DNA from 3 places in the Streptomyces sp. NPDC104226 genome. Region 2 is predicted to be linked to each of the others. Evidence: riboswitches for the same ligand, from Rfam matches in the RefSeq annotation. Region 2 holds a riboswitch; each other region holds the start of a gene.

Region 1 (9,835 bases), on a different contig from region 2:
TGTCCGGCTTCCACTCGCTGGTCTCCTCGGGCACCACCCCGAAGATGATCCAGAAGGAGACCCAGGTCAGGGTCATCGGCTACGGCGCGATGCTGACCGAGTCCTTCGTCGCCATCATGGCGATCATCACGGCCTGCATCATCGACCCGGGCCTGTACTTCGCCATCAACTCCCCCGGCGGTGTCGTCGGCGCCACCGTGGAGACGGCCTCGCAGGCCGTGACCAACTTCGGCTTCGCCATCTCCCCCGAGGCCCTCGCCCAGGCCGCGAAGGACGTGGAGGAGACCAGCCTGCTCTCCCGTACGGGCGGCGCTCCGACCTTCGCACTCGGAATGTCGGAGATCTTCTCGGCCGTGATCGGCGGCGCCTCGATGAAGGCGTTCTGGTACCACTTCGCGATCATGTTCGAGGCCCTGTTCATCCTGACGACCGTGGACGCCGGCACCCGCGTGGGCCGCTTCATGCTCCAGGACACCCTCGGCAACGTGCACAAGTCCTTCAAGGACGTCAGCTGGAAGCCCGGCGTCTGGTTCGCCAGCGCGGTCGTCGTCGGCGGCTGGGGCTACTTCCTGTGGGTCGGCGTCAAGGACCCGCTGGGCGGCATCAACCAGCTCTTCCCGCTGTTCGGCATCGCGAACCAGCTGCTCGCGGCCGTCGCCCTGGCCGTCTGCACCACCCTGCTGATCAAGTCCGGACGCCTCAAGTGGGCCTGGGTGACGGGCGTTCCGCTGGCCTGGGACCTGGCCGTCACGCTCACCGCCAGCTACCAGAAGATCTTCTCCGACAACCCGAAGATCGGCTTCTTCGCGCAGCGGGACGTCTACCAGGACGGGATCGAGGCGGGCAAGGTCCTCAAGCCCGCCAAGAACATGGACGAGATGCACACCGTGGTCACCAACGCCACGGTGGACGGCGTCCTGTCGGTGTTCTTCGCCCTGCTGATCATCATCGTGCTCGTGGACGCCGCCCGGACCTGTCTGGCGGCCATCCGCAAGCCCGAGTCGGTCACGCTCGCCGAGGTCCCGTGGACCGAGTCCAAGATCGTCGCCCCGGCCGGTCTGATCCCGACCGACGAGGAGCGGGCCGAACTCGCCGCCGCCGGACTCGACTCGGGCGGGGGCCGCACGCAGGACTCCGTACGGGAACCCGCGTGACGCGCCTGCGCCACGTGCTGGGCCGGGCCCGGTTCTTCGTCAGGGAGTTCTCGGGCGAGGCGGCCTACGACCACTACGTGGCCCACGCCCGTACGCACGACCCGGACGCGGTGGTCCCGTCGCGCCGGGACTTCGAACGGGCCCGCACGGACGCCCGCGAGGGCGACCCGCGCGAAGGGTTCCGCTGCTGCTGAACCGGCGGGAAGCCGAGAGGCCGCCGCGTTCCGTCCACCCGACGGAACGCGGCGGCCTCTTTTCCTGCCCTGGCGCACACTCGATGCCATGGACATCATCATCAGGACGGCGGCGGCCGCCGAATACGAAGAGCTCGGGGAGATCACCGCACGGGCGTACCTCGACGACGGACTGCTCGACTTCGCCGAGGACGACCCCTACCTGAGCCGGCTGCGCGACGTCGCCGGCCGGGCTCCCGACGGCGAGGTGCTCGTAGCGGAGTACGAGGGCACGCTGCTCGGCGGTGTGACCTTCGCCCCTCCCGGCAGCCCGCTCTGCGACATCGCAGGCCCCGGCGAGGCGGAGTTCCGGATGCTGGCCGTCTCCCCGGCGGCGCGCGGACGCGGCGCGGGCGAGGCCCTCGTACGGGCCTGCGTGAACCGCGCCCGGGAGCTGGAGGGCGTGGGCCACCTGGTGCTGTCGACCACGGAGAAGATGCTCGGGGCGCACCGGATCTACGACCGGCTGGGCTTCGTACGGACGCCCGAGCGGGACTGGTACCCGGTTCCGGGGCTGCCGCTGCTCACCTACCGCCTGGAGCTCTAGGGCCTGCCGTCCGCGAGGAGCGACACAACATGTGGGGGCTACCGCGAGCACCGGCCCCCACATGTATGCTCATGCTCGCTGTCGTCGCAGGGGAATCCGGTGAGAATCCGGAACTGTCCCGCAACGGTATGAAATGCACCGACCCGCTCGGTGCATCCGCAAGTCCGAGGACCTGCCGACAGTGCGCCCGGCTCGTCCGAACCGGGTGCAGACACGTCCGGGCCTCGCGGTTGGGCCGGTGGACGCCACGTGGTGCACGCGCACGGCCCTGCCAGGCACGCGCGCCCCCACGTGCGCCCCCTCGCGCCCCGCACCAACGGTGATCCCGGAGCCGAGCGAGGGAGAGCTCCCCCCGTGACCATCGCGCCTTCCGCACCGCGCGCCGAGTCCGACCCGTCCGCCTACGAGGGTCCGGGGGCCGCGCTCCTGCGCACGCTCACCGAGCTGACCGCCGACCTGCCCGACACCGACCCCGGCCGGGTCGCCGCCGCCGCGCTGCGCGGCCGCAGCGCCGCCGCCGACGAGGCGGAGCTCCGTACGCTCGCCACCGAGGCGGCCGCCGGGCTGATCTCCGAGGACCCGGCGTACTCCCGGCTCGCCGCCCGCCTGCTGACGCTGGCCGTCCGCGACGAGGCCGCCGGCCAGGGCTCCACCTCCTTCTCCGACTCCGTCGAGGTCGGCCACCGCGAGGGGCTCATCGCCGACCGCACCGCGGACTTCGTACGCCTGCACGCGAACCGGCTCGACGCGCTGGTCGAGCACGCGCTCGCCGAGGGCGCCGACGACCGCTTCGGCTTCTTCGGCCTGCGCACCCTGCACAGCCGCTACCTGCTGCGGCACCCGATCACCCGCCAGGTCATCGAGACCCCCCAGTACTTCATGCTGCGCGTGGCCTGCGGCCTCGCGGAGAACGACTCCGTGCAGGCCGTCGAGGAAGTCGCCTCCCTCTACCGGCTGATGAGCCGCCTGGACTACCTGCCGTCCTCCCCCACGCTCTTCAACTCCGGCACCCGCCACCCGCAGATGTCCTCCTGCTACCTGCTGGACTCCCCGCTGGACGAGCTGGACTCGATCTACGACCGCTACCACCAGGTCGCGCGCCTCTCCAAGCACGCCGGCGGCATCGGCCTCTCGTACTCCCGCATCCGCGCCCGCGGTTCGCTGATCCGCGGGACGAACGGCCACTCCAACGGCATCGTGCCGTTCCTGAAGACCCTGGACGCCTCCGTCGCCGCCGTGAACCAGGGCGGCCGCCGCAAGGGCGCCGCCGCGGTCTACCTGGAGACCTGGCACGCGGACATCGAGGAGTTCCTGGAGCTCCGCGACAACACCGGCGAGGACCAGCGCCGCACCCACAACCTGAACCTGGCCCACTGGGTGCCGGACGAGTTCATGCGCCGTGTGAACGCCGACGCCGACTGGTCGCTGTTCTCCCCCGCCGACGTCCCCGAGCTGGTCGACCTGTGGGGCGACGCGTTCGACGCCGCCTACCGCAAGGCCGAGGAGTCGGGCCTGGCCCGCAAGAGCATGCCCGCCCGCGACCTGTACGGCCGGATGATGCGCACCCTCGCGCAGACCGGCCAGGGCTGGATGACCTTCAAGGACGCCTCCAACCGCACGGCGAACCAGACCGCCGAGCCGGGCACCGTCGTCCACTCCTCGAACCTCTGCACCGAGATCATCGAGGTCACCAACGACGGCGAGACGGCCGTCTGCAACCTCGGCTCGGTCAACCTGGGCGCCTTCGTGGTCCAGGGGGCCGACGGCGGGGACATCGACTGGGAGCGGCTCGACGAGACCGTCCGCACCGCGGTCACCTTCCTCGACCGCGTCGTGGACATCAACTTCTACCCGACCGAGCAGGCCGGCCGCTCCAACGCCCGCTGGCGTCCGGTGGGCCTGGGCGCGATGGGCCTCCAGGACGTCTTCTTCCAGCTGAAGCTGCCCTTCGACTCCCCCGCGGCGAAGGCCCTGTCCACGAAGCTCTCCGAGCGCATCATGCTCGCCGCCTACGAGGCCTCCTGCGACCTGGCCGAGCGCAACGGCCCGCTCCCGGCATGGGAGCAGACCCGCACGGCCCGCGGCGTCCTGCACCCCGACCACTACGACGTCGAGCTGAACTGGCCGGAGCGCTGGGACGCGCTGCGCGCCCGCGTCACGCAGTCCGGGATGCGCAACTCGCTCCTGCTGGCCATCGCCCCGACGGCGACCATCGCCTCCATCGCGGGCGTGTACGAGTGCATCGAGCCGCAGGTCTCCAACCTCTTCAAGCGCGAGACCCTGAGCGGGGAGTTCCTCCAGGTCAACGGCTACCTGGTGGAGGAGCTCAAGCGGCTCGGCGTCTGGGACGCCCAGACCCGCGAGGCGCTTCGCGAGTCCTCCGGCTCCGTCCAGGGCTTCGGCTGGATCCCCGCGGAGGTGCGCGACCTGTACCGCACGGCGTGGGAGATCCCGCAGCGCGGCCTGATCGACATGGCGGCGGCGCGCACCCCGTTCCTCGACCAGTCCCAGTCGCTGAACCTGTTCCTGGAGACGCCCACCATCGGCAAGCTCAGCTCGATGTACGCGTACGCCTGGAAGCAGGGCCTGAAGACCACGTACTACCTGCGTTCCCGCCCCGCGACGAAGATCGCCCGCGCCGCCTCCGGCAGCACGGTCCCGGCGGCCGCCGCTCCGCTCCCGCAGGCCGTCGACGCCGACGCGCTGGCCTGCTCCCTTGAAAACCCCGAGTCCTGCGAGGCATGCCAGTAATGAGCACCACCGACACCACGAAGAACCTCCTCGACCCGGGCTTCGAACTGACCCTGCGCCCCATGCGCTACCCGGACTTCTACGAGCGCTACCGGGACGCGATCAAGAACACCTGGACCGTCGAGGAGGTCGACCTCCACTCGGACGTCGCGGACCTCGCGAAGCTGACGCCCTCCGAGCAGCACATGATCGGCCGGCTGGTCGCCTTCTTCGCGACGGGCGACTCGATCGTCTCGAACAACCTGGTCCTGACCCTGTACAAGCACATCAACTCCCCGGAGGCGCGCCTGTACCTGTCGCGCCAGCTCTTCGAGGAGGCCGTGCACGTCCAGTTCTACCTGACGCTGCTCGACACCTACCTGCCCGACCCGGACGACCGCGCGGCCGCCTTCGACGCGGTCGAGGAGATCCCGTCGATCCGCGAGAAGGCGCAGTTCTGCTTCCGCTGGATGGACTCGGTGGAGAAGATCGACCGTCTGGAGACGGCCGCCGACCGCCGCCGCTTCCTGCTGAACCTGATCTGCTTCGCCGCCTGCATCGAGGGCCTGTTCTTCTACGGTGCCTTCGCGTACGTGTACTGGTTCCGCTCCCGCGGCCTGCTCCACGGTCTGGCGACGGGCACCAACTGGGTCTTCCGCGACGAGACCTGCCACATGAACTTCGCCTTCGAGGTCGTGGACACGGTCCGCAAGGAGGAGCCGGAGCTCTTCGACGACGCCCTCCAGCAGCAGGTCACCGACATGCTGAAGGAGGCCGTGGAGGCGGAGCTGCAGTTCGGCCGGGACCTGTGCGGTGACGGCCTGCCGGGCATGAACACCGAGTCCATGCGCGAGTACCTGGAGTGCGTCGCGGACCAGCGCCTGGTCCGCCTGGGCTTCCCGCCGATCTACGGCTCGCAGAACCCGTTCACCTTCATGGAGCTCCAGGGCGTCCAGGAGCTGACGAACTTCTTCGAGCGCCGCCCGTCGGCCTACCAGGTGGCGGTCGAGGGCACGGTCGACCTGGACGAGGACTTCTAGGCGGCCTTCATCTGCTGACGGCGCCCCCGCCCGTGGGGAGCGGCACCGGGGTGACCGGGGCTTCGGGCGGGGGCGCCCTGCTGTTCCCGGCGTGCGGCGGCGGTGCGGATCTGCCGGTCGGTGCGGTGCTCCCGCAGGGCGCCGTAGAGGGCGGGGCCCGCCAGGAGGGCGGCGACGGCCAGGACGAGGAGGTAGTCGAGGAACGTGTTCATGACTCCACTCTCGCCAAGGCGGGAGGAACCGGACAGTGGCAGGACTGTCATGGAAGGGCGAATTACTGCCACACTGGGGTCATGCTGAAGCCTTCCCCCCTGAAGAACGTGGCCGTGGCCGTCGTGAACGGGGTCACCCCCTTCGAGATGGGCATCTTCTGCGAGGTCTTCGGGATCGACCGGAGCGCGATGGGGCTGCCCACCTACGACTTCGCCGTCTGCGCGATGGAGGGGAACCCGGTCACCGTCGGAGACGGGCACTACAGCCTCACCCTCCCCCACGGCCCCGACCGGCTGGAGGAGGCGGACCTGATCTGCCTGCCCGCCGACCGCCAGGCACCGACCCGCGAGTACCCGGAGCCGCTGCTGGAGGCGCTGCGGCGGGCCGTGGACCGGGGTGCGCGGGTGCTGAGCGTGTGCAGCGGGGCCTTCATGCTGGGCGCCGCCGGGCTGTTGGACGACCGGCGCTGCACCACGCACTGGATGCACGCCCCGGCCCTGGCCCGCCGCTTTCCGCGGGCCCGGGTCGACCCGGACGTGCTCTACGTCGACGAGGGCCAGGTGATCACCTCGGCCGGCACCGCCTCCGGGATCGACGCCTGCCTGCACCTGGTCCGGCAGGAGCAGGGCGCCGAGGTGGCCAACACCATCGCCCGGCGGATGGTCGTACCGCCGCACCGGGACGGCGGGCAGGCGCAGTACATCCAGCGTCCGCTGCCCCGCACCTCCTGCGACACGGTGGGCGAGGTGATCGGCTGGATGGGCCGCCACCTGGAGGAGGAGATCACGGTCGAGCAGCTCGCGGAGCGGGCGCACATGTCCCCGCGGACCTTCGCCCGGCGCTTCCTCCAGGAGACGGGGACCACCCCGTACCAGTGGGTGCTGCGCCAGCGGGTCCTGCTGGCGCAGGAGCTGCTGGAGGCCACCGACGAGACGGTGGACGCGATCGCGGGCCGCTGCGGCTTCGGTACCGCGGCCGCCCTGCGCCACCACTTCCTGCGGACGCTGAACACCACCCCGAACGCCTTCCGCCGCACCTTCCGGGGCCCGGCCGCGGCCTGAAATCGGGCCGGTTCGCTCAGCTGAGCGAGAACTTCCCCCTTCTTGATCGCGTTCGCCCTACGGTTTGGTGGTTCACATACGACAGGGGGGTTCCCATGACTCGCGCCATCCGGACCGTCGGCAGCCACCCGGCCACCGCCGACCCGAGCGACCTCGGCTGGGACTAGGCCGTCTCTTTCGGATCCTGCCGGGCCTCACCGCGCGAAAGGCGCCCCGCTCCTGACCGGAGCGGGGCGCCGCTTGCCTGCGGGAGGGTGCGGCTACGCGTTCGGAACCGTCTCGTAGCGCGGGGTGCCCTCTTCCATCTGCCGCAGCGCGTCCTTGCGGTCCCGCTTCGAGAGGCGGTCGATGTACAGGGAGCCGTACAGGTGGTCGGTCTCGTGCTGGAGGCAGCGCGCGAAGTAGCCGGTGCCCCGGACCTTGATCGGGTTGCCCTGCGCGTCCTGGCCGGTCACCTCGGCGTAGTCCGGGCGGGCCAGCGAGGCGTAGGCGGTCGGGACCGACAGGCAGCCCTCGTTCGAGTCGTCCAGGACGCGGGTGCCGGCCGGCAGCTCGACGAGCTTCGGGTTGATCACCACGCCCGTGTGGCGGTTGCCGTCGTCGTCCGGGCAGTCGTAGACGAAGACCTTGGCGTCGACGCCGATCTGGTTCGCGGCGAGGCCCACGCCCTCGGCGGCCTTCTGGCTGGCGAACATGTCGTCGATGAGCTGCGCCAGCTCGTCGCCGAACTCGGTGACGTCCTTGCACTCCCGGTGCAGGACCGGGTTGCCGACCACCGTGATCGGGCGGGCGGTGCCGCGCTCGCGGTGGGCGAGCTCGCGCGCCTCACAGTCCTCGGTGTCGACGACGTACCCGTCGTTCACGCTCTCGACAACGTCGTTCTCCTGCTGCGCCATGTCCGCCGTACGCCTTCCGTAAGTCCACCAGTCACCGATGTGCCGGTACAGCCTACGGCCCCGGCTCAGCAGACCTCTTCGAGATCCCGCCACTCCCGGCTGTCCGGACTGTCCGCGACCCAGCCGTCGAGCAGCCCGCGCACCAGGCCCGCGGGCGCGGCGATCCCGCACTCCCGCTCGGGCACCCACAGGGATCCGGAGCCGGCCGTGCGGTGGCCCAGCGGGCCGGGATGGCCCGGTTCGCTGTGGTCGTGCGGGTCCAGGTGCTCGCCGTCGCCCTCGCCGCTCGGCATGGCGCTCTCCGAGCAGGTCCGGCACAGCAGCCGCACCGAGGAGGACCAGTCCTCGGCGGCGAAGCCTGCGTCGGAGGCCAGCTGCTCCAGGGCGTTGCGGTCGGCCTCGGTGGCCGCTTCCAGGAGCACCACCCAGGTCGGCACCGGGGAGGGCGCCCACAGCTCGATCTCGTCGAAGACGGGGTACGAGGGCCCGGCCGCGGTGATGCGCTCGCCGTGCGGGACCCCGTCGTGCAGGACGACCTCGCCCCAGCGCCGCCCCGAGGAGGGCAGCGGGATCGACAGGACCTCCATGCGGGCCGGGTCCAGCCGGCGGCCCCAGACCACCTCGGCCTCGCCCTCGGGCGACAGCCGTACGGCGGCGCTCCCGAGCTCCATGCCGACCGGTTCGCCGTGGGCCTGACCGCTCCCGCTCGCGGCGTGCGGGTCTCCGGGCACCTTCAGCCCGTACGCCTGCCAGGCGCGGCGGGCCAGCGGCCAGTCCTGCAGGGCGGTCGCGGCGATGCCGACGTTCCACCAGTCCGGGGCGCCGGTCTCCCGGTCGAGCAGGGCCACGGCGCGCAGCCCGGCGGCCCGCGCCTGCTCCCAGTCGTGGCGGAACTTGTGGAGCAGCGCCAGGTTGAACCAGGACTCGGACAGCCAGGGTTCCAGGTCTGCCGCTCTGGTCAGCAGCGCGCCGGCGTCCTCGTACCGACCGTCGCCGATCAGCGTGAACGCGCGGTCGGTGGCCTGCCGCCACGAGGCGGAGGGCCGATGCCGTACCTTCCCGAAGATCCTCACGATTCCCGCCTGCCGGACACTCTTGCTCGGGACACTCCTGCTGCGAACTCTCCTGCTGGGAACACTCTCACTGGCATCCAACCATGCCCACTCGGACGGCCGCTCATTACCCATGGGTTACCCAGGCGGGACGGGTACGACTCTGGCACGTCCGCCCCGGGCGAGCACCCTGGCGAGACACTCCACGACTTCCGGCTGGAAGTCGTGCCCGGTCCCCAGGCGCAGCCGCTCCAGGGCCTCCAATGAGCCGCCCGGGTGACGGGCCCCGCCCGCGAGGTCGTCGTACGCGTTGACCGCGCGCACGATCCGGGCGGCGACTGGCTGGTCGCGGTACGGGTCCGCCTGGAGCTCCACGACCACGGCGACCTCGTGCGGGACCCCCGTCTGGCGGGCCACCTCGCCGCCGAGCCCGGCGATCCGGCGGGCTTCGGCCTCGGGCAGCTCGGCGGTGGCCCCGTCCGGGACCGGGTCGACGAGGGAGAGCTGCCCGATGTCGTGCATGAGGGCGGCGTACTCCAGCACCGTGATCTCCCGCTCCGAGAGGCCCAGCTCCCGGCCCACGGCGACGCTGAGCGCGGCGACCCGGCGGGAGTGGCCCGGCCGGGTGTAGCCGGCGATCTCGGTGGCGCGGGCGAGGGAGGTGATGGTCTGGCGGTAGGTGGTGCGGATGGCGGTGATCCGGTGGAAGGACATCTGCGTCAGGAGCAGCGGCACGCTGAAGACGGGCACCGCCCACAGCCCCGCGACGGCCACTCCGAGGGCCATGACCACCCCGGTGGCGCAGATCGCGGAGCCGATGCCCAGCTGGGCGCGGAGCTCGTCGCGGAGCAGCGGGGCGAACGGCCAGCCGGTCCGTGCCCCGGCGAGGACGGCGCCGAGGACCGCGTC
Region 2 (9,835 bases):
GACGAGGGACCAAATGCCAAAAGTCCCAAGTTGGACATAAGTGTGCATATCCTAAGACTTTCTATCTAAATCTTAGGTGAGATGGGCCACGAACCTCGTAATCATTGAATAAATATCGACTGCTGTGAGTGAATCGTTGATCACATAGCGGACAGTCCTCGTGTGGTACCGGTTCGGCCGATGGTCCCGAATGGGGTCAATCAAGACCTACGGGGGCATCCACCCCTTAAATGGGCGGGTGCTCTGCTACCCGGACCGCCGATCCGCCCTCCGTGCCGGCGCGGCGGTCGCCGCCGGCGCCCTCGCCGCCGCCTGTTCCCCCGCGGGCCCCGCGGCCCCGGCCAAGGCCGCCCCGGACCGACCGGCCGCCCCCGCCAAGGCGGCCCCGGCCAAAGCGGCCCCCGCCCCCCGCCGGTTCGCCGGGCAGCCCGTGGAGATCGGACACGGCCCCCGCGACGGGTCCGGCGTCGCGCTCACCTTCCACGGCAACGGCGACCCCGCCGTCGCCAAGGCGGTGCTCGCCGAGGCGGAGCGGGCGGGCGCACGGGTCACCGTCCTGGCCATCGGCGCCTGGCTCGACGACCACCCGGAGATGGCCCGCCGGATCCTGGACGGCGGCCACGAGCTCGGCAACCACACCCAGCGCCACCTCGCGATCAACACCCTGCCCGAGGAGCAGGCGTACGCCGAGATCACCGGCTGCGCCGACCGGCTCAAACGGCTGACCGGATCCATCGGCACCTGGTTCCGCCCGTCCCAGACCCAGTACGCCACCCCCCTGGTGCGAAAACTGGCCCAGCGGGCGGGCTACCCGCACGTCCTCTCGTACGACGTGGACTCCCTCGACTTCACCTCGCCCGGTGCCGCGGCCGTCGTCCGCACCGTCATCGGCCCGATCCAAGGCGGATCGGTGGTGAGCCTGCACTTCGGCTACGCGGACACGGTCGACGCGATGCCACCCCTCCTCGAAGAACTCGCACGCCGCAAACTGCGCGCGGTGACCACCACGGAGCTGCTGACCCCATGACGACCACCCGCCTTCCCCGGAAGGCCACCGCGTTGCTGGCCGGCCTGGTCCTCGCCGCCCTCGCCGGCTGCGGAGCGGCCGAGAAGGGACCCGCCGAGGCCCTCGGCACGAAGGGGCCCGCCGCGCCCGTCAAGGCCGTACCGGCCGCGCCGCCGGGCCTCGCCGGCATGCCGCCGCTCCTCGACCCGAACGACGTGTACGCGGCCGACCGGCCGAACAAACTCTCCCCGGTGGTCAAGGACTTCCCGTCCCGCGTCTACGTGCCGAACACCACCTCCAACACGGTGTCCGTCATCGACCCGGTGACGTACAAGGTCATCGACACCATCCCCGTCGGCATCCAGCCCCAGCACGTGGTCCCCTCCTGGGACATGAAGACCCTCTGGGTCAACAACAACCGGGGTCACACGCTCACTCCGATCAACCCGGCCACCGGCGAGGCCGGCAAGCCCGTCGAGGTGCACGACCCGTACAACCTGTACTTCACGCCCAACGGCAAGTACGCGGTGGTCATGGCCTCGATGGACAAGGAGCTGGTCTTCCGCGACCCGCACACCATGGACCGCGTGAAGACCGTCCCGGTGACCTGCTTCGGCGTCAACCACGCGGACTTCTCCGCGGACGGCCGCTACTTCATCGTCAGCTGCGAGTTCTCCGGCGAACTGCTCAAGGTCGACACCGAGAAGATGGAGGTCGTCGGCCAGCAGAAGCTGCCGTTCGAGGGCGCGATGCCGCAGGACGTCAAGGTCTCGCCGGACGGAAAGACCTTCTACGTCGCGGACATGATGGCCCACGGCATGTGGGTGCTCGGCGGCGACAAGTTCGAGACCCCCAAGCTGCTGCCCACCGGCAAGGGCTGCCACGGCCTGTACGTCAGCCGCGACTCCAAGGAGATGTACGTCTCCAACCGCGGCGAAGGGTCCGTCTCCGTCTTCGACTTCACGCAGAACAAGCTGACGAAGAAGTGGGAGCTGCCCGAAGGCGGCAGCCCCGACATGGGCGGGGTCTCCGCCGACGGCAAGGTGCTCTGGCTCTCGGGCCGTTACAACTCCGAGGTCTACGCCATCGACACCACCACCGGCAAGCAGCTCGCCAAGATCCCGGTGGGCGGCGGACCGCACGGCCTCGCCGTCTACCCGCAGCCCGGCCGCTACTCCCTCGGCCACACCGGCATCTTCCGGTAGGACACCGCGTCCGGCAGGACGCGGGAGTGCCCCGGGGGCTCGCACAGCTCCCGGGGCACGTTCATGCTCCCGCCGTCACCAGGCGACGGGGAGCCGCTCGGGGAGCCGCTTGATGAAGCCGGTCCGCCACACGAGGTTCTCCGCCGGCACCGCGAGACGCAGCTCGGGCAGCCGCTCGACCAGTACCTCCAGCGCGATCTCGGCGTGGGCCCGGCCCAGGGCGGAAGCCGGGCAGAAGTGCCGGCCGGCGCCGAAGGCGAGGTGGGCGTGGGAGCTCTCGCGCTCCAGGTCCAGCTCGCCGGGGTTCTCGAAGGCCTCCGGGTCGAAGTTGGCCCCCTCCAGCAGGACGAGGACCAGCTCGCCCTCCTTGACCAGCACGTCTCCGACCTGGATGTCCGCCATCGCGATGCGCGGCAGGCCGTCGCCGACGGACAGGTTCCAGCGGAGCAGTTCGTCCACGGCCTTGCCCATGCGCTCCGGGTGCTTGCGGAGGTACCCGACGAGCTCGGGCTTCTGCAGCAGCGCCAGGACCGCCAGGGTCAGGAACGCGGAGGTGGAGACGGCTCCGGCCCCGAAGAGGGAGACGGCGACGGTGGCGAACATGTCGTCGGTCAGGTGCGCCGACTCCGGGTCCGCCTCCTTCAGCTCGGCGAACTTGCCGAGGAGCCCCGTACGCTCCTCGGCGGGCAGCGCCAACTGCGCCCTCAGCTGCTCCTCGAAGTAGCCGACGTCCTTGTACCAGTTGAGCGCGGAGTCGGCGAACGGCTCGCGCGCCGTCATGAACGCCACGTCCAGCCCCGACATCAGCCGACGCCAGTCCTCGAACGGCACGCCCAGCACCTGGCAGTGCATCGCGGCGGAGAAGGGGTCGGCGAACCCGGCCCGCAGGTCGGCGGGCCCCCCTTCGGCGAGGAGCTGGTCGACGAGCTCGCCGGCCTTCGCGCGCAGCCGGTCCTGCAGGCCCTTCTGGCGCGGGTTGAGCGCCTTCATGACCGCGTTGCGCAGTCCGGCGCTGTTGATGTTGCCCATGTTGTTGACGACCTCGGGCGGGATCGTCAGCGCGTACTGGCGCGGGACGCCGGCATTGGCCGTGTCCTTCAGGCTGAAGCGCTCGTCCTCCAGCACCTGCTTGGCCAGCGCGTAGCTGCTCACCAGCCAGGCCGGGTCCCCGGTGAGGGTGCGGACCCGCGCGACCGGCGCCTTCTCGCGCAGCCAGGTGCACTCCTCGGGGAGCACGTCACCGCGCCGCGAGAGGGGGAAGTCGATGAGGGGCCCGGTGGTCTGCCCGCCGCCCTGATCGGAACGGGCCTCAAGCTGCTCGACGCTCATCGACGGTCCCTTCGGCTGGTGCGGTGCGCGTGTGCGTGTGCGTGATCGGGTGGTTCGGGTTTCTCTGCGCCGTTTCATCCGCCTCGGGACGCACCACGGCATATGCCTGGTTCCTCGTCGCGCGGAGTCCCCCGCCGCGCGCGAAGAGGACGTCGGTCATCGGCATCTTGACGTGGTAGGCCGCCACGGAGGACGGCACGTCGAGAATGCTCGGGGTGTCGATGAAGAACGGCAGTTCCGCCGCCATGTAATCGAAACACACCTGCAACTGTGCGTCGGTGATGGATTCACCTTCCGGCAACTTGGAGCCGACGAAGTGCAGGGCCATTTCCTCACAGCCCTTGCGGAATTCGTCATCGGTCTCCAGGAAATGGAGTACGCGACGGTGCAGAAGTTGGTAGACAGGGTTCGTCTGGAACTCCGAAAGTGCCCTCACTCGGATCTCGGCGTTCGGAGGTCCTGATTCCTCCACGCCTTTGAGAATCCTTCGCCGGACTGCCTTGATTTCCTTCGTCGCGCGCTTCTCGGCGTGTTCCCGGGTGTAGCCGAAGGCGGCGAACATCCCGTCCACGTGGAGGTCTGCGTAGACGAAGTCGACCTGTGCGAACCGGGTCGTGGCCCATCGGGTGAGGCCGGATATGCGCTCGGAGCTGAAGTAGCTGTTGCCCGGACTCACTCCGATGAGCACATGGTCGCCGTCTTCCCAGATGTGATGGCAAGTGCGGGTGAAGGGCAGAACTTCGAATGATGCGTCAGCTGTGATCGTCACCTGTGTGATCGCCCTTGTTGCCGCTTGTCCCTGGGAGCCCTGCGCTCCCGGTGTGGCGGCAATGTCGCTACGTTATGCCGTGGTCCCGGAGCGTGACAAGTGGAGGCTTGAATTGTTGGCTGGAATTATCGCTTCCGCACTACGGAAGAGTAATTGAATTTCTATCTGCCGCTCGAACGGGACCCGGGGCGTGCGGGGGCCGGGCGTGCCGCTACCCTGAGCCGGTCAACAAGCACCAAGCAAGAAGGGGTGGACCCAGTGGCGGACATCGAGAGCGCACGGACGACGTTCGGCAAGTTCGACGTGAACGGTGACGGCTTCGTCACGGCCGACGAGTTCCGTTCGGCGATGGCGGAGATGGGCGACCCGTTCGTCACCGGCCCGGTCGCGGAGGCCGTGATCGCCGCCAAGGACTCCAACGACGACGGCCTGCTGAGCTTCGACGAGTTCTGGGCCTCCCTGAACAAGTGAGCACCCGCGCCGCCCCTGGTCCCCTGCCGGGCCGGGGGCGCGTGCGCGTCAGGCCCGCCGCGGCCCGCCGGCCATGCCCTCCACCTCGGCGAGGGCCTCCTCCAGCCAGCGAAGCCAGAAGGTCTCCAGCCCGGTTCCCGCGTGCAGCACGACACGCCGCAGCCGGTCCTCGTCGGAGTCCCGGCCGGCCGGGAAATCCTTCGCCTCGATGCCCTCGTACACGGCCAGCTGGGCCCGGTGCAGCTCCAGATGCCGCCGCAGCTCGGCGGCCAGCCCCTCGGACCCGACCACCGCGGCCGCCCGGATCCGCAGCAGCAGGGGATCCCGCACCGCCTTGGGGTCCTGCCGCTCCCCGACCCACCGCGCCAGCTCCCCGCTCCCGGCGGGCAGCACCTCGTACTCCTTCTTCTGCCCGCGTACGGGACCCTCGCTGGGCAGCGCCCGGATCAGCCCGGACTCCTCCAGCCGGCCGAGCTCGCGGTAGATCTGCTGGTGCGTCGCGGACCAGAAGTACCCGATCGACTTGTCGAACCGCCGGGTCAGCTCCAGCCCCGACGAGGGCTTCTCGAGGAGGGCGGTGAGGATGGCGTGCGGGAGCGACATGCGGCCATCCTAGGTTTGCGGCTGCCTCCAGGCGGCCAGTGCCTCCGGGGTGCGGGGGGCGGGGGCGTCCGCCGCCAGTAGGCCGTGGGCCCGCAGGAGTGCGGCCACCGCCGGGGACCAGGCCTGGCGCAGGCCCGCCTCGGCCAGGAGGGCCGGCTCCGAGAGGAGGGCCTCGGCCGGGCCGAAGCGGATGCCCGCCGGGGTCAGGACCGCCGCGTCGTCGGCCCAGCGGACCGCCAGGTCCACGTCGTGGGTGGCCATGACCACCGTGGTGCCGGAGGTGCGCAGTCCCGCGAGGACGTCGAGGAGCCGCTCCTGGCCGTCCGGGTCCAGGCCGGCCGTCGGCTCGTCCAGGATCAGCACCCGCGGAGCCATCGCCACCGCCCCCGCGATCGCCGCGCGCTTGCGCTGGCCGTAGGAGAGCAGGTGGGTGGGGCGGTCCCGGAGCGGGGTGATGTCCAGGGCGGCGAGGGCCGAGTCCACCCGGGCGCGGACCTCGGGGGCGGGCAGCCCCAGGTTCATCGGGCCGAAGGACACGTCCTGTTCGACGGAGGCCGCGAACAGCTGGTCGTCGGGGTCCTGCACCACCAGCTGGACGGAGGTGCGCAGCCGGGTCAGTCCCGCCCGGTCGTACGAGACCTCCGTGCCGTCCAGCCGCAGCGATCCCGCGCCGGGCCGCAGGCCGCCGCTCAGCAGCCGCATCAGGGTGGTCTTGCCGCTGCCGTTGCGGCCCAGCAGGGCCAGCGCCCGCCCCGGGGCGATGACGAAGTCGACGCCGGTCAGGACCGCCGGGCCGTCCTCGTAGGCGTAGCCGGCCCCGGACAGTTCCACCAACGGGTTCACAGGTACAGCCCCTTCAGGGTGAGGGTCAGGGTGATCAGGGCCGCGAGCAGGCCGGCGGTGGCCGTGAGGAAGCGCCACGACAGGGCCGCCTCCGGTACGAGGACCCGCAGTGCGCCGTCGTAGCCGCGTCCGGCCAGCCCCGCCTGGAGCTTGGCCGCGCGGTCGAAGGCCCGTACGAAGGAGGTGGCGGCCAGCCCGGCCAGGGACCGCCACAGCGCCGCCCGGCCGGTGTGCCCGAGCCGGGCGGCCTGGGCCCGGCGGACCTGGGCCATGGAGTCGAGCAGCAGGAAGCCGATCCGGTACATGACCAGGGCCACGTCCACCACGGGGGCCGGCACCCCGGCCCGGACCAGCCGGGGCAGTACGTCGGAGACCGGGGTGGTGAAGGCGAACAGCAGCAGCCCCAGTGAGGCCGCCGAGGTGCGCAGCAGCAGTTCGGCGGCGAGCCGGGGGCCGTCGGGGGCCAGGGACACCGGCCCCGCCGGGCCGCCGACCGCGAACAGCAGGGGCAGCGCCCCGGTGAAGCAGAAGCCGAGCGGGATCCGGAAGGCCCGCCAGAGCTGCCGGCCGGCCACCCCGGCCGGGCCGAGCAGGACGGCGAGGGTGGCGGCGGCCACCAGCGGCCCGCCCGGCCAGGGCGGCAGGCACACGGCGGTGACCGTCAGCCCGATCCCGAGCAGGGCCTTCTCCAGGGGGTGCCGGCCGCGCCAGCGACTGCTGTGCGCGGCCACGTCGATCGGCAGCACCCGGCTACGCCTCCGGGGTGGCGGCGGGCGCTGCGGCGGGAGCGGCCGCAGCGGCGGCCGCTCCTTGGCGGCGGCCCTTGCGGACCCCGAAGTAGTACGCGAGGACGCCCGCGCCCAGCGCCGCCTGCAAGGCGAACAGCGCGGACTCGACCTCGCCGGAGGGGGGCTCGTACAGGGGGGAGAACCAGGGCTCGTAATCCGGCTTCAGCTCGGTGATCGCCGCCTCCGCCTGGGCGTCGGCGCCGGCGAAGGGCTCCTCCTTGCCCTCGCCCAGCCCCAGGGCGAGCGGCAGCACGGCCAGCGCCGCCACCAGGAGCAGCAGCAGGGCGTTGATCTTCGCGTTCTTGGACATCCCGCTCATCAGGCCGCCGCCTTCTCTCCGGTACGGGGGGCGGTCAGCTTCGCGACGCCCAGCCGGACCAGGTCCGACTTGCTCGACGCCATCAGCAGCCGCATCACCAGGACGGTCAGCAGCCCCTCGCTCACGGCCAGCGGGATCTGCGTGACCGCGAAGATCCCCCCGAACTTCGCGAGCGAGCCCGGGATCCCGGAGGCCGGGTCCGGGAAGGCCAGGGCGAGCTGCACGCTGGTGACGCAGTAGGTGACCAGATCGGCGAAGAAGGCGCCGAAGAACACGGTCACCATCAGCGGGAGCCCGGACGTGCGCAGGAGCCGGTAGACGGCGTACCCCGCCCACGGGCCGGCGACGGCCATCGAGAAGACGTTGGCGCCGAGGGTGGTGAGTCCGCCGTGCGCCAGCAGCAGGGCCTGGAACAGCAGGGTGATCGTGCCGAGCACCGCCATGATCGGCGGCCGGAACAGGATCGCCCCGAGCCCGGTGCCGGTGGGGTGCGAGCAACTGCCCGTCACCGACGGAATCTTCAGGGCGGACAGGACGAAGGTGAAGGCCCCGGACGCCCCGAGCAGCAGCGTGCTCTCCGGGTTGGCCTTCACCTCGCGGGTGAGCGCGCGGACGCCGTGGACGACGAACGGGGCGGACGCGGCGCCCCAGGCGACCGCGTGCAAAGGGGGCAGGAACCCCTCGGCTATATGCATGGGTAGGGAGACCTCTCCAGCACCTCGTGGATGGACAACGCGCCCCGGCCGGTCTCCTGGCTCACGGGTTGGCGTCCATGCCCCGCCTTCCCGGGCAGCGCGGAACCTCCCGCGCAGCCCAGTGGCTTTCCCGCAGGAGTGGAGCCGGACTTCCCGATCACAGTGGCGAGGGCCGCACCGGTTTCCCACCGGTTTCCCGAACACCAAGGCCCGCTGACCCTAGTCGGCCGCACGGACCGGGAACAACCCGCCCCAATCACGCCGGGCGGTGACCGGATTCCGCTTCTGCGTCACCCTGTGCGCCCGTGGCGCCACCGTCCGCGGCAAGGGCCGCACCTGAAAAGGGAGTTCCGCATGCCCGCGGCCACCGAAGGCCTGCTGCCCGGCATCGCCGCCCCGTTCCGGCTGCCGGGCCCGGGCGGCTCGCCGCGCCGGACGGCCCGCCGCGCCCGGACGGGTGCGGTCCGGTGGCGGGGCCACCGGGGCCCGGTGAGGCTGGACGCGTGGCTACCGACCCCGCGCAGGACCTCGACTACTCCGACCTGACCGCCGTGTACGTCAACTGCACGCTCAAGCGATCGCCCGAGCCCAGCAACACCGAGGGCCTGATCGACAAGAGCCGGGCGGTGATGGAGGCGGCCGGGGTGCGGACCTCGCTCATCCGGGCCGTCGACCACGACATCGCCACCGGTGTCTGGCCCGACATGACCGACCACGGCTGGGAGAGCGATCAGTGGCCGGTGCTCTACAGCCGGATCATGGACGCCGACATCCTCGTGCTGTGCGGCCCGATCTGGCTCGGGGACAACAGCTCGGTGATGAAGCAGGTCATCGAGCGGCTCTACGCCTGCTCCTCGATCCTGAACGAGCAGGGCCAGTACGCCTATTACGGGCGCGTGGGCGGGGCGCTGATCACCGGCAACGAGGACGGCGTCAAACACTGCGCCATGAACGTCCTCTACAGCCTCCAGCACCTCGGCTACGCGATCCCCCCGCAGGCCGACGCCGGATGGATCGGCGAAGCCGGACCCGGGCCCTCGTACCTGGACCCGGGATCCGGCGGCCCCGAGAACGACTTCACCAACCGGAACACGGCCTTCATGAGCTGGAACCTCATGCACCTGGCCGCGCTGCTCAAGCGGTCCGGCGGGATGCCGGCGCACGGCAACCAGCGCTCCCTGTGGGACGCGGGATGCCGCTTCGACTTCCCGAACCCCGAGCACCGGTAGGCGCCGTCAGCGGACGTTCGGGTGCGCGACGTCCAGGACGAAGCGCTCCGGGGCGTGCAGTGTGAAGGAGGTGTAGGCGGGCTTGGTGTCGAAGGCGGCGCCGAAGGTCACGTACCCCTCGTAGTCGCCGGTCAGGGCGATGCCCTTCAGCTTGGGCAGGTTGATCTTGAGGAGCTTGGGCCCGCGGTAGACGTTGGTGCCCGCGTCGTCGTGTCCGGCGGCGGGGTGCAGGCGGACTTCCAGGAAGTACCGCCCGGCCAGCGGTACGGGCTTGCCGGACCCGTCGTAGACCAGCTTGGCGACGGGGGTGACGGTGACCCCGGGGACGTACCCCTGAAGGTCGATGACCACCCGGTCGTACGTGCAGTGACCGCCCCAGCGGGCATTGACGACGAGCGGAGTCTGGGTGGCAGTGGTGGTGGATGCGGCCGTGGTGGCCGCGGCGGAAGCCGGTGCGGCGAAGGCCAGGGTGGCGGCGAGCAGTGCGCCCGCCCCCACTGCGACGGCCTGCCGGCGGCGTGGACGGTTCATTGCGTCCCCTCGATTCCGAGAGACGGGGAACGGTGACACCCGTGAAG
Region 3 (9,835 bases), on a different contig from region 2:
CTCGAAGCCCTCGGAGTGGAAGCGCGCCACGGCCGACTGCCGGGCGGAGCCGACGGCGAGCGGCTCGGCGCTGATGCCCGGGAAGTGGCCCGTGCGGGTGTCGCGGGCGCTCTCCAGGCCGAACAGTGCGGCCGGGTCGAGGAGATCGTGGTCGGCCTCCACCTCGAAGGCCACCGTGCTGATGCGGAGCCAGTGCTCGGGGGTGTCCGAGCGGACGCTCCGGATGTGCAGTCCCGGCCCCGGATTCCCCTCGGGCAGCAGGCTCGCGCCCGTGGACGGGATCGCCCGGGTGACGGCCGCGATGCCCGCCCGGAGGGTCGGTCCCGGCGGGGCCTGCTGTTCGCCCAGGACGAGGTGCACGTCCACCCCGCCGTCGCCGACCACCTCGAGCAGGGTGACCGGGCCGCCCGGCGCCCGGGCCACGCGGACCCGGTCGAGGAGGGTGGTACTGCGGCTGAGGCCCTGCACCTCCCGGCCCGCCCAGGGGCCTTCGCCGATCTCGGTCGTCCAGGGCTCGAAGGGCTGGATCCACCGTGTGCGCAGCGTGAGGGCGGAGGCGAGCACGAAGCGCGTCTCCTCGTCGACGGGGACCGGCATCCGCTCGACGAGGCCGTCGGTGTGTTCGGCGGCCCAACTGTCCAGTGCCTTGCGGTCGGTGGCTTCGTCTCCGGTGAGCGTGCCCCGGGTCCCGGCGGGGAGCCCCGCCGACCAGGCCGCCTCCAGGGGGAGGTCCCGCGCGGCCCAGAAGCCGGTGGCCGCGCGCAGGCCCCGTACGCCGTCCAGGGCGGTCAGCAGCTCCCGGGCGGCCTCGGCCGCCGTGTCGGCGGGTATGCCGAGCGTCTGCTCCAGCTCGGTGCGGGCGGGGCCTGCGGCGCCGTCGGCGAGCAGGGCCAGCAGCGGCCAGACCCCGGCGGCCGTGAACACCGTGCCCGTTCCGTCCGCCGCCGCGTGCCCGGCCCAGTGGGAGGTGAGCGCGTTGACCGCCCGTACCGTCTTCGTCCTCATGCTCATGCGGGGGAGCGTAAGGGTTGGGGCGCCGCCGGGCCGCGTCCATTTCCACGACCCGGCGGCGCTGTTCGGGGGGCGGGGCCGTCAGCGGCCGCGCAGGCCCTCGTCGACCGCGGTCATCAGCTCACCGTCGGCGGTGTCCGCGTCCAGCGACCAGAACATCGCGCCGCCGAGGCCCTCCTCGCGGATGTACCGGGTCTTGGTGCGCAGCACCTGCGGGTCGTCGTACGTCCACAGGCTGGTGCCGTCGAACAGCCAGGCGCTGCCGTTTCGGCGGTCCCGGTGGAGCTTGTACGTACCGGACGCGGCAAGCTCCTTGAGCTCCTTGTAGTCCGCGTAGCCGTTCGCCCACTTGGCCGGCGCCGGACCCGTCGCGGGCTGCCCCATGCCGTCCCCGCCGCCGCTGACCCCGGTCCAGCCCTGCCCGTAGAACGGCATGCCCATCACGAGCTTGTGCGCGGGTGCGCCGCGCCGCTCCCAGGCGTCCACGGTGCCGTCGACGCTGAAGTCGTTCCGTGCGTACAGCGCGGACTGCTGGGCGGTCTTGGCCTCGCCGGAGACGTGGAAGTCGTAGCCCTGGAGGGTCACGAAGTCCAGGTCGCGCATGATCCGGCGGACGTCGAAGCCCGCGTCGATCTTGGCGGGGGCGGTCGGGACGAAGGCGGACAGCTCGTACTTCGCCTTCCGCTTCTGGCTGCGGGCGTAGTCGTCGAGCTGCGAGCGGAACTCGGCCACCAGCGCCGTGAAGTTCTTCTTGTCCTCGGGGCGGTAGGTGGTGTCGGTGTCGCCCGCGGAGCCGGGCCACTCCCAGTCGAGGTCGATCCCGTCGAAGAGGCCGGCGGCCGAACCCGCGCCGCCGCGGCTGCCGTCCTGCGGGAGGTTGCCCTTGATGTACAGGTCGATGCAGGAGGACACGAGGGCCTTGCGCGAGGCCGGGGTGAGCGCGGCGTCCGAGAAGTGCGTGGACCAGCTCCAACCACCCAGGGAGATCAGGACCTTGAGGTTCGGGTGCTTGGCCTTGAGCTCGCGGAGCTGGTTGAAGTTGCCGGCGAGCGGCTGCACCCAGTCGTCGGCGACGCCGTCCACGGAGTTCTCGGCGTCCAGCGGACGGACGTAGTCGGCCCAGGCGTCGGCCTCACCGGGGATGTTGCCGGTGAAGCACTTGCCGTCCGCACTGATGTTGCCGAAGGCGTAGTTGATGTGCGTGAGCTTGCTCGCGCTGCCGTTCTTCTCCAGCTCCTGGACCTGGAAGTCCCGTCCGTAGACGCCCCATTGGGTGAAGTAGCCGACCTTCTTGTACGAGCGTCCGTGCCCGGAGCCTTCGTGGCCGGAGCCGTCGTGGGCGGGGGCGAAGGCGGTCAGCAGGGAGAGGGAGCAGGCGGCGACTGCCAGCCTGCCGAGCATGCTGCGGCGCATGGGCTTCCTTTGCGGATGCGGTGAGTGGTGCCGGGGCGCGTGCGCTGTGCATGCGGAAACTATTGGTCTGGACCACAGCGGGTCAAGGGGGCGGGACAAGTCGGTACGGACGGGAGGGCGTTCGCGAGGGCGTTCGGGAGGGCGTCCGGGCGGGTCCGGGGGGCCTCGTCCGGCCGGGCGCCGCTGGGCGACTTCGTTGGCGAGCCCGCCGTCGAGGACGAACCGGACCGCGGCGATGCCCGAGTCCCGCGGCAGCCGGAAGACGACGAGGCCGGTGGCCATGGAGCCGAGGTCGAGGGCCACGGCCTCGGGGAAGCCGTCCCGGCGGAACCGGCCGCACCGGGCTCCTCTGCTCTGCTGGGAGCGGACCGGCGAAGCGATGCCCCCTCGGAATCCAGCAGGCCGCGCCGACCGGGGGCCCCTACTCTTGCCCCCATGCTCTGTCTCGCATCGGAGGACCCGCTCGCCGAAGCCGTCACGGCCGCGATCCGGGGCGGCGACCTGGACGGACTCCGGCGGCTGCTGGCCGCGCACCCCGGGCTGGCGGGGGGCCGGATCGTGAAGCGGGGCGAGGCGGCGGGCGAGCGGAGCCTGCTGCACCTCGCCGTGGACTGGCCCGGCCACTACCCGCGGACCGCGGAGGTGATCCGTACACTCGTCGCCGCCGGAGCCGACCCGGGAGCCCGCTTCGTCGGCGCGCACCGGGAAACCCCCCTGCACTGGGCCGCTAGCAACGACGACGTCACCGCGATCGACGCCCTGGTCGAAGCGGGTGCCGACCTGGAGGCCCCGGGCTCCGTCCTGGGAGGCGGCGCCCCTCTGGCCGACGCGACCGGCTTCGGGCAGTGGCGGGCGGCGCACCGACTCCTCGAACTCGGAGCCCGCCCCACCCTGCAGGACGCGGCCACCCTCGGACTCCTCGCCACGGTCGAGGACTCCGTCGAGGCGGGGGCGGATCCGGATGAGATCACCAGCGCCTTCTGGGGAGCGTGTCACGGGGGCCGACTGTCCACGGCGCGATACCTGTTGTCCCAAGGTGCGGACATCAACTGGCTCGGCCACGGCGGCCAGACCCCCCTCGACATGGCCCTGACCAGTGAAGACAATCAGCTCATCGACTGGCTGACATCGGCGGGCGCCCGCACACGGGGCGAAATTCTCAACGGTTGACCACCGAATTCAGTGGATCTTCGGAGTGCGGCATGGCATGGTTGGTCTCACCGAAGGGGCGTAGCTCAGTTGGTAGAGCATCGGTCTCCAAAACCGAGTGTCGTAGGTTCGAGTCCTGCCGCCCCTGCAAGGAAAAGCCCAGGTCAGACATAGTCTGCCTGGGCTTTCTTGCTGTCGGTCCAGGTTGTCGCTGCGCCGGACTGTGGTGCGGCTGCGGCTCGGCTTGCATCGATATTCGAACACGTGCGCTACTGGAGTCATGCACCACCGCACACGCCCGCACGTCCGGCAGGCCCCCGCATGATCCCCCTCAAGCCCCGCCGACGCCTCATCCTGGAAGCGATCGCCCGGCACATCGCCGTGCACGGCCGTGGGCCGACGGTCCGGGAGCTCGGTGCCGCGGTGGGCCTGTCCTCGTCCAGCAGCGTGGCGCACCAGCTGGGTGAGCTGGAGAAGCGGCACCTGCTCAGCCGGCGGGACCGCGGGTGGAGCAGTGTCGAACTGACCCCGGCTGCCACCCGGCTGCTCGCCGAGCCCGGGTAGCCGGCATGGGTCCGCCCGTCGGTCGCTGTCCCCGAAGGGCCCGACGGGCGGTACAACCGGCGCAGCAGCATCCCCGCTAGCTAGAGCCGATGTGATGTGTCCACGCTAGCCGTGCCCACTGACAACGGGCGGCGTGGTAGGCGGGGGGAACCTCCCGCGGGTAGGTCGGGAGGGTCGTCCGCACTGGTCAGGCGGTCGGCCCGGCGTCGTCGAGCTCCCAGCGCGCCAGGATCTCGGCCACGCGCGGGTACCGCTCGAGGATCTCGGCATCACTCAGGTCCGCGTCTGCTCCCCCGAGGACTGTGCGGAGGGGGGTGCCGTCGGACAGCGTCATCACTCGGGTGCGGTACTCGTCGGTCATGGGCCCTCCAGCGTTCGGTCGGCTGAGGCGCCCACGATCCGCCTGGCACATGCCTGCGTCAACCCCTGTGGAATTGATCCTTCCAGAACGTTCACGTGTCAGGCTACGGGTCCTCACCCAGCGGCCGGAGCACCCCGCAGGGTCTGCTGGGGCCAGGAGTGATCAGGAGCACCTAGCCTGGGGGCATGAACGCCAGCGCCGGGCGCGAGCCCCGTTCGGACCTGCGGGACTTCCTGCGTTCCCGGCGTGCCCGGATCGGGCCCGAGGAGGTGGGGGCCGCCGCGCATCCGGGGCGGCGGCGGGTGCCCGGGCTGCGGCGGGAGGAGGTCGCGCAGCTTGCGGGGGTCAGCGTCGACTACTACACGCGGCTGGAGCAGGGCCGCACCCAGCACGTCTCCGACGAGGTCCTCGACGCCGTGGCCCGGGCGCTTCGGCTCGACGCGACCGAGCGGTCCCACCTCTTCGGCCTGGCCCGGCCGCAGCCGGCCCCCGGGCCCGGGCGCGCCGCCGGCGCGGCGGCCGGAGCCTCCGGCCGCGCGGGAGCCGGCGGCCCGCAGCGGGTCCGGGCGGGCCTGTACCGGGTGCTGGACGCCCTGGAGGACGGCACCCCGGCGATGATCATGGGGCACCGGCTGGAGGTCCTGGCCGCGAACCGGCTCGCCGAGGCGCTGTACGCCGACTTCGGAGCCGCGGAGACCGACCCCCCGGAGGCGGGCGCACCCGGTGGCGGCGGGCGCAATTTTGCGCGGTTCCTCTTCCTTGACCCCGCAGCCCGCGGGCTCTTCGCCGACTGGGAGGGGGCCGCGCGCGCAGCCGTCGCCGCGCTGCGGTTCTACGCGGGCCGGCGCCCGTACGATCCGGATCTGAGCCCGCTCGTCGAGGAACTGGGCACGGCCGATGCGGATTTCCGGCGCTGGTGGGCCGGGCACGACGTGCTCGAACACACCCACGGGACCAAGCGCTTCCGGCACCCGGTCGTCGGCGAACTGGCCCTGGAGTACGAGTCCTTCGCCTTCCCGGACGACCCCGACCAGACCCTCTACCTCTACACGGCCGAACCGGGATCACCCTCCGACGAGGCCCTGCGCACCCTCGCCTCCCGGGTCGCCGATGCGGTGCGCGCGCACCGCTGACACGCCCTTCTGGCAGACTGGGCCGCGTTATCCAGGCGGTGCAGGACAGGAAACCGGTGCGAATCCGGTGCGGTCCCGCCACTGTGACCGGTCGTCCCCGTGCGGGGACCCGGGAGTCAGACACTGACGCACCGCCTCTTTCGGGCCGATCATTCGGCCGTTCGACCAGGGGACGCGGATCCCCCGGAGAGGCTTCGCCATGTCCTGGCACCCCCGTGCGCTGCTGCGCGCACTCCTGCCCGTCCCCCTCCTGATACCGCTGGTCGCCTGCGCGGGATCATCCCCGGCGCAGGACGCGAAGGCGGAGGCGGGCGCCGCGCCCGGATTCCCGTACACGGTCACCAACTGCGGTGTCACCAGCACCTATCAGGCACCGCCGCAGCGTGCGGTCACCATGAACCAGCACGCCACCGAGATCCTCCTGGCCCTCGGCCTGGAGGGCAGGACGGTCGGGACGGCCTACCTGGACGACGCCGTACTGCCCGCCTACCGGCCCGCGTACGACAAGATCAAGGTGCTGGCGAAGGAGTACCCCTCCAAGGAGATCCTCCTCGGAGCCAACCCCGACTTCGTGTACGGCGGTTACTCCAGCGCCTTCGACAAGGCGCAGGGCCGCGACCGCGAGGGGCTCGCGAAGTCCGGCATCAACTCCCGGCTCAGCGTGGAGTACTGCACCGAGGGCAAGGTCGGCCTCGACCAGCTCAGGACCGAAATCACCGAGGTGGCCCGGACCTTCGGCGTGCCCGAGCGCGGCGAACGGCTCATCGCGGACGAACAGCGCCGCATCGAAGCCGTCAGCGCCCGTGTGAAGGACCGGGCCAAGCCCGCCGTCTTCGTCTACGACTCGGGCGAGGCCTCCGCCTTCACCTCGGGCGGCAAGGGCATCGGCAACGAGATCGTCGCGCTGGCGGGCGGCACGAACGTGTTCGCCGACCTCGACGACACCTTCGGCGACGTGTCGTGGGAGAAGGTCATCGAGCGGCGGCCCGAGGTCGTCCTCATCTACGACTACGGCGGCACCACCGTCGAAGCCAAGAAGCAGCGCCTGCTCAACGACCCGGCGCTGGCGCAGGTCCCCGCCGTCAAGAACCAGCGGTTCGTCGTGCTGCCGCTGTCCTCGGCCGTGCTCGGCGTACGCGTCGCCGACGCCGTCGAATCGCTGGGCGGCCAGCTCCACCCCGCCGCCCCGTGAGGCTCCGGGCCGCCCGCGCGTTCACCCGTACCCCCGTCGTACTGGCCCTGCTCGGCGCCGCGCTGGCCGCATCGGCCCTGGCGGGCCTGGCCCTGGGGCCGGTACGGATCCCTCCGGGCCAGGTGCTCGACATCGTGCTCGCAGGGCCGGGACCCGCAGGAGGCACGGGCGCCTTCGGGGCGATCGTGTGGGACGTCCGCATGCCGCGCGTCCTGCTCGGAGCCGTCGTCGGCGCGGGCCTCGCCGTCGCGGGAACCGTGCTCCAGGCCCTCGTCCGCAATCCGCTCGCCGACCCGTTCCTGCTCGGGGCCTCCTCCGGGGCCTCGGCCGGGGCGGTGCTGGTGATCGTCTTCGGCGCCGGCTTCCTCGGCTCCGCGGGCGGCGCCGCGGTACCGCTCGCCGCGTTCGCCGGGTCGATGGGCGCGCTCGTCGCCGTCTACGCGATGGCCCGGCGCGGCGGCACCATGACCACCGGCCGGCTGATCCTCGCCGGAGTCGCCGTCCAGTACGTGCTCTCCGCCCTGACCAGCCTGGTCCTGGTGCTGGCCGCCCATCCCGATCAGATCCGCAGCGTGCTGTTCTGGACCCTCGGCGGGCTGGGCGGGGCGCGCTGGAGCGAACTGGCCCTGCCCGCCACGGCCCTGCTCCTCGGCACCGGGCTGCTCGTCGCCCTGGCCCGGCCGCTCGACCTGCTGCTCGCGGGCGAGGAGGGCGCCCAGACGCTCGGCCTGGACACGGGCCGGTTCCGGGCCGCCGTGTTCGTCCTCACCTCGCTGGTCATCGGCGTACTGGTGGCCTACAGCGGGGCGATCGGCTTCGTCGGACTGATGGTCCCGCACGCCGCCCGGATGGCCGTCGGCGCCGGGCACCGGGCGCTGCTGCCCGTGGCCGCGCTGGGCGGGGCGGTGTTCCTGACCCTGGCCGACCTGATCGCCCGTACCGCCGCCGCACCGGAGGAGATCCCGGTGGGCGTGGTCACGGCACTGGTCGGCGGGCCGTTCTTCCTGTGGATGCTGCGCAGGTCCACCCGTACCGAAGGGGTCGTGGGATGACGGCGGGACGGATGCGACAGGCAGGACCGGAAGCCCGTGTGGGCCCCGCGGGAGAGGCTCGGCCTGCGGAACTCGCCGTCGAGGCCGTGCGGTACGCGATCGACGGGCAGCCGCTGCTGCACGGGATCGACCTCACGGCCCGCCCCGGCGAGACGGTCGGCGTCGTCGGCCCCAACGGGAGCGGCAAGACGACACTGCTGCGCTGCGTCTACGGCGCCCTGCGCCCGACCGGCGGGCGCGTCCTGCTGGGCGGCGTGGACGCGGCCTCGCTCGGCGCCAAGGACCGGGCCCGGCGGGTGGCGGTGGTGCCCCAGGACGCGGCCGGTACGTTCGGGCTCACCGTGCGGGAGGTGGTCGCCATGGGGCGCAGCCCCCACAAGCGGTTCTGGGAGCAGGACGGACCCGACGACGTGCGTCGCGTCGCGCGGGCCCTGGAGACCGTCGGCGCGGCGGCCCTCGCGGGCCGCCGCTTCGACGGGCTCTCGGGCGGCGAGCGCCAGCGCGCCCTGGTGGCCAGGGCCCTGGTCCAGGACCCGGGCCTGCTCGCCCTGGACGAACCGACCAACCACCTGGACATCCGCTACCAACTGGAGGTCCTCGCTCTGGTCCGCGCCCTGCCGGCCACCGCCCTGCTGGTCCTGCACGACCTCAACCTGGCGGCGATGTACTGCGACCGCCTGTACGTCCTGGCGGGCGGCCGCGTGGTGGCCTCGGGCACCCCGGCACAGGTGCTGACGGAGGGCCTGCTGGCCGAGGTCTACGGAGTCCGCACCCGTATCGGCGTCCACCCGACGACGGGGGCGCCGACCATCGTCTACCTCCCGGAGGAAGGCGGACCTACTCCTTGAAGCCGCCGTACGGGACGGTGATCAGCTCCATGCCGTGGCCCGAGGGGTCCTCGAAGTAGACACCGCGGCCGCCGTCGTTGTGATTGATCTCGCCGGGGCGCTGCCCGTGCGGGTCGGCGAAGTAGGTGATCCGCCCCCGCTTGATCTTCTCGAAGGCGTCGTCGAACTCGGCCTCCGAGACGAGGAAGGCGTAGTGCTGAGGCGTGATGGACCCGGTGGGAATGTTCGCGAAGTCCAGGGTGACGCCGTTCGAGATCTCGACCGGGATGAAGGGGCCCCAGGGGGCTCCGACCTCCAGGTCGAGGAGGTAGGCCAGGAACTCGGCGGACTCCCGGTGGTCACGGGAGTGGACGATCGTGTGGTTGAGCTGAACAGCCATGAGTGGATGCCTCCGAAAGGCATGTCCCGGCACCTCCATGTCTCACCCAGCCGGTGACCGACACGCGATGCCGCGACATGATCCTAAACAGCCCTTACGGGGGGAGTCCAGCGGATTGTGTACGGCCTAGGCCCCGTACACCGCTTTCACGTTGTCCTGTGCCGGGTGCGTCCGTCCCGCCGGCCCGGCGGCGAAGGCGCGGAGCAGGTTCTCCGTGACCCGGGTGGTCAGGGCGCCCGAGCGTGCGTCCAGTCCGTGGTTGGCTCCGCTGCGGCCGTCCCCCTTCGCGTCGAGGGCCTCCACCCAGCGCATCGTCCCCGTCGCGAAGACGGCGGCGCCGCTCGGCGTCGTGTAGTACGCCGTGTCCTGGTGGCTGGGGCGGCCGTCGCAGACCACGGGGGAGTGGGCCAGGATCTCGATCGGGCGCGGGGTCCTGAAACCGGTGTTGACCTTGTCGTACTCCACCCCGACCAGGTGCGGGAAACTGTCGCCGGCCTTCGCGCCGGTGCCCTCGAAGAGCCAGTGGCCCGGGTTGGTCACCACGTAGGGGGCGTCCACCGGGTAACCGTCGTAGATCACGCCGAGCAGCGAGCTCTCCGGGTCGGCGGCCGGCGGGGAACGGAAGTCGACGGTGGCGGGGTGTCCCCGTTTGAAGCCGGGATCCTGCTCGTAGGAGGACTTGTAACAGACCACCGTGCGGTCCGGACCGAGCTCGGAGGCCTCCAGCCGGATC

What was found. Region 2 has a riboswitch for cobalamin ahead of ACZ60J_RS33125 (energy-coupling factor ABC transporter permease). Riboswitches for the same ligand answer to the same signal wherever they lie in the genome.
Region 1: linked by a shared signal. The riboswitch ahead of ACZ60J_RS24275 (ribonucleoside-diphosphate reductase subunit alpha) and the one ahead of ACZ60J_RS33125 (energy-coupling factor ABC transporter permease) in region 2 are both predicted to bind cobalamin.
Region 3: linked by a shared signal. The riboswitch ahead of ACZ60J_RS08250 (ABC transporter substrate-binding protein) and the one ahead of ACZ60J_RS33125 (energy-coupling factor ABC transporter permease) in region 2 are both predicted to bind cobalamin.

The regions. Positions count from the first base shown of each region.
Region 1 is NZ_JBVJMS010000007.1:513,424-523,258, reverse strand. It holds gene ACZ60J_RS24290 (carbon starvation CstA family protein) at 1-1,154, shown strand, start outside; gene ACZ60J_RS24285 (CstA-like transporter-associated (seleno)protein) at 1,151-1,348, shown strand; gene ACZ60J_RS24280 (GNAT family N-acetyltransferase) at 1,437-1,934, shown strand; cobalamin riboswitch at 2,000-2,128, shown strand; gene ACZ60J_RS24275 (ribonucleoside-diphosphate reductase subunit alpha) at 2,289-4,685, shown strand; gene ACZ60J_RS24270 (ribonucleotide-diphosphate reductase subunit beta) at 4,685-5,704, shown strand; gene ACZ60J_RS24265 (hypothetical protein) at 5,701-5,916, opposite strand; gene ACZ60J_RS24260 (helix-turn-helix domain-containing protein) at 5,998-6,978, shown strand; gene def (peptide deformylase) at 7,239-7,874, opposite strand; gene ACZ60J_RS24250 (tetratricopeptide repeat protein) at 7,940-8,947, opposite strand; gene ACZ60J_RS24245 (HD-GYP domain-containing protein) at 9,065-9,835, opposite strand, start outside.
Region 2 is NZ_JBVJMS010000012.1:223,394-233,228, forward strand. It holds gene ACZ60J_RS33080 (polysaccharide deacetylase family protein) at 239-1,027, shown strand; gene ACZ60J_RS33085 (YncE family protein) at 1,024-2,211, shown strand; gene ACZ60J_RS33090 (cytochrome P450) at 2,287-3,540, opposite strand; gene ACZ60J_RS33095 (tRNA-dependent cyclodipeptide synthase) at 3,521-4,309, opposite strand; gene ACZ60J_RS33100 (EF-hand domain-containing protein) at 4,568-4,780, shown strand; gene ACZ60J_RS33105 (PadR family transcriptional regulator) at 4,829-5,383, opposite strand; gene ACZ60J_RS33110 (energy-coupling factor ABC transporter ATP-binding protein) at 5,393-6,226, opposite strand; gene cbiQ (cobalt ECF transporter T component CbiQ) at 6,223-6,972, opposite strand; gene ACZ60J_RS33120 (energy-coupling factor ABC transporter substrate-binding protein) at 6,977-7,324, opposite strand; gene ACZ60J_RS33125 (energy-coupling factor ABC transporter permease) at 7,333-8,028, opposite strand; cobalamin riboswitch at 8,058-8,251, opposite strand; gene ACZ60J_RS33130 (flavodoxin family protein) at 8,532-9,257, shown strand; gene ACZ60J_RS33135 (AMIN-like domain-containing (lipo)protein) at 9,264-9,788, opposite strand.
Region 3 is NZ_JBVJMS010000002.1:648,386-658,220, reverse strand. It holds gene ACZ60J_RS08285 (serpin family protein) at 1-1,011, opposite strand, end outside; gene ACZ60J_RS08280 (glycoside hydrolase family 18 protein) at 1,093-2,424, opposite strand; gene ACZ60J_RS08275 (ankyrin repeat domain-containing protein) at 2,860-3,594, shown strand; tRNA gene ACZ60J_RS08270 (tRNA-Trp) at 3,649-3,721, shown strand; gene ACZ60J_RS08265 (LexA family protein) at 3,895-4,137, shown strand; gene ACZ60J_RS08260 (hypothetical protein) at 4,325-4,498, opposite strand; gene ACZ60J_RS08255 (helix-turn-helix transcriptional regulator) at 4,684-5,631, shown strand; cobalamin riboswitch at 5,638-5,777, shown strand; gene ACZ60J_RS08250 (ABC transporter substrate-binding protein) at 5,831-6,823, shown strand; gene ACZ60J_RS08245 (FecCD family ABC transporter permease) at 6,820-7,875, shown strand; gene ACZ60J_RS08240 (ABC transporter ATP-binding protein) at 7,887-8,723, shown strand; gene ACZ60J_RS08235 (VOC family protein) at 8,713-9,102, opposite strand; gene ACZ60J_RS08230 (N,N-dimethylformamidase beta subunit family domain-containing protein) at 9,229-9,835, opposite strand, start outside.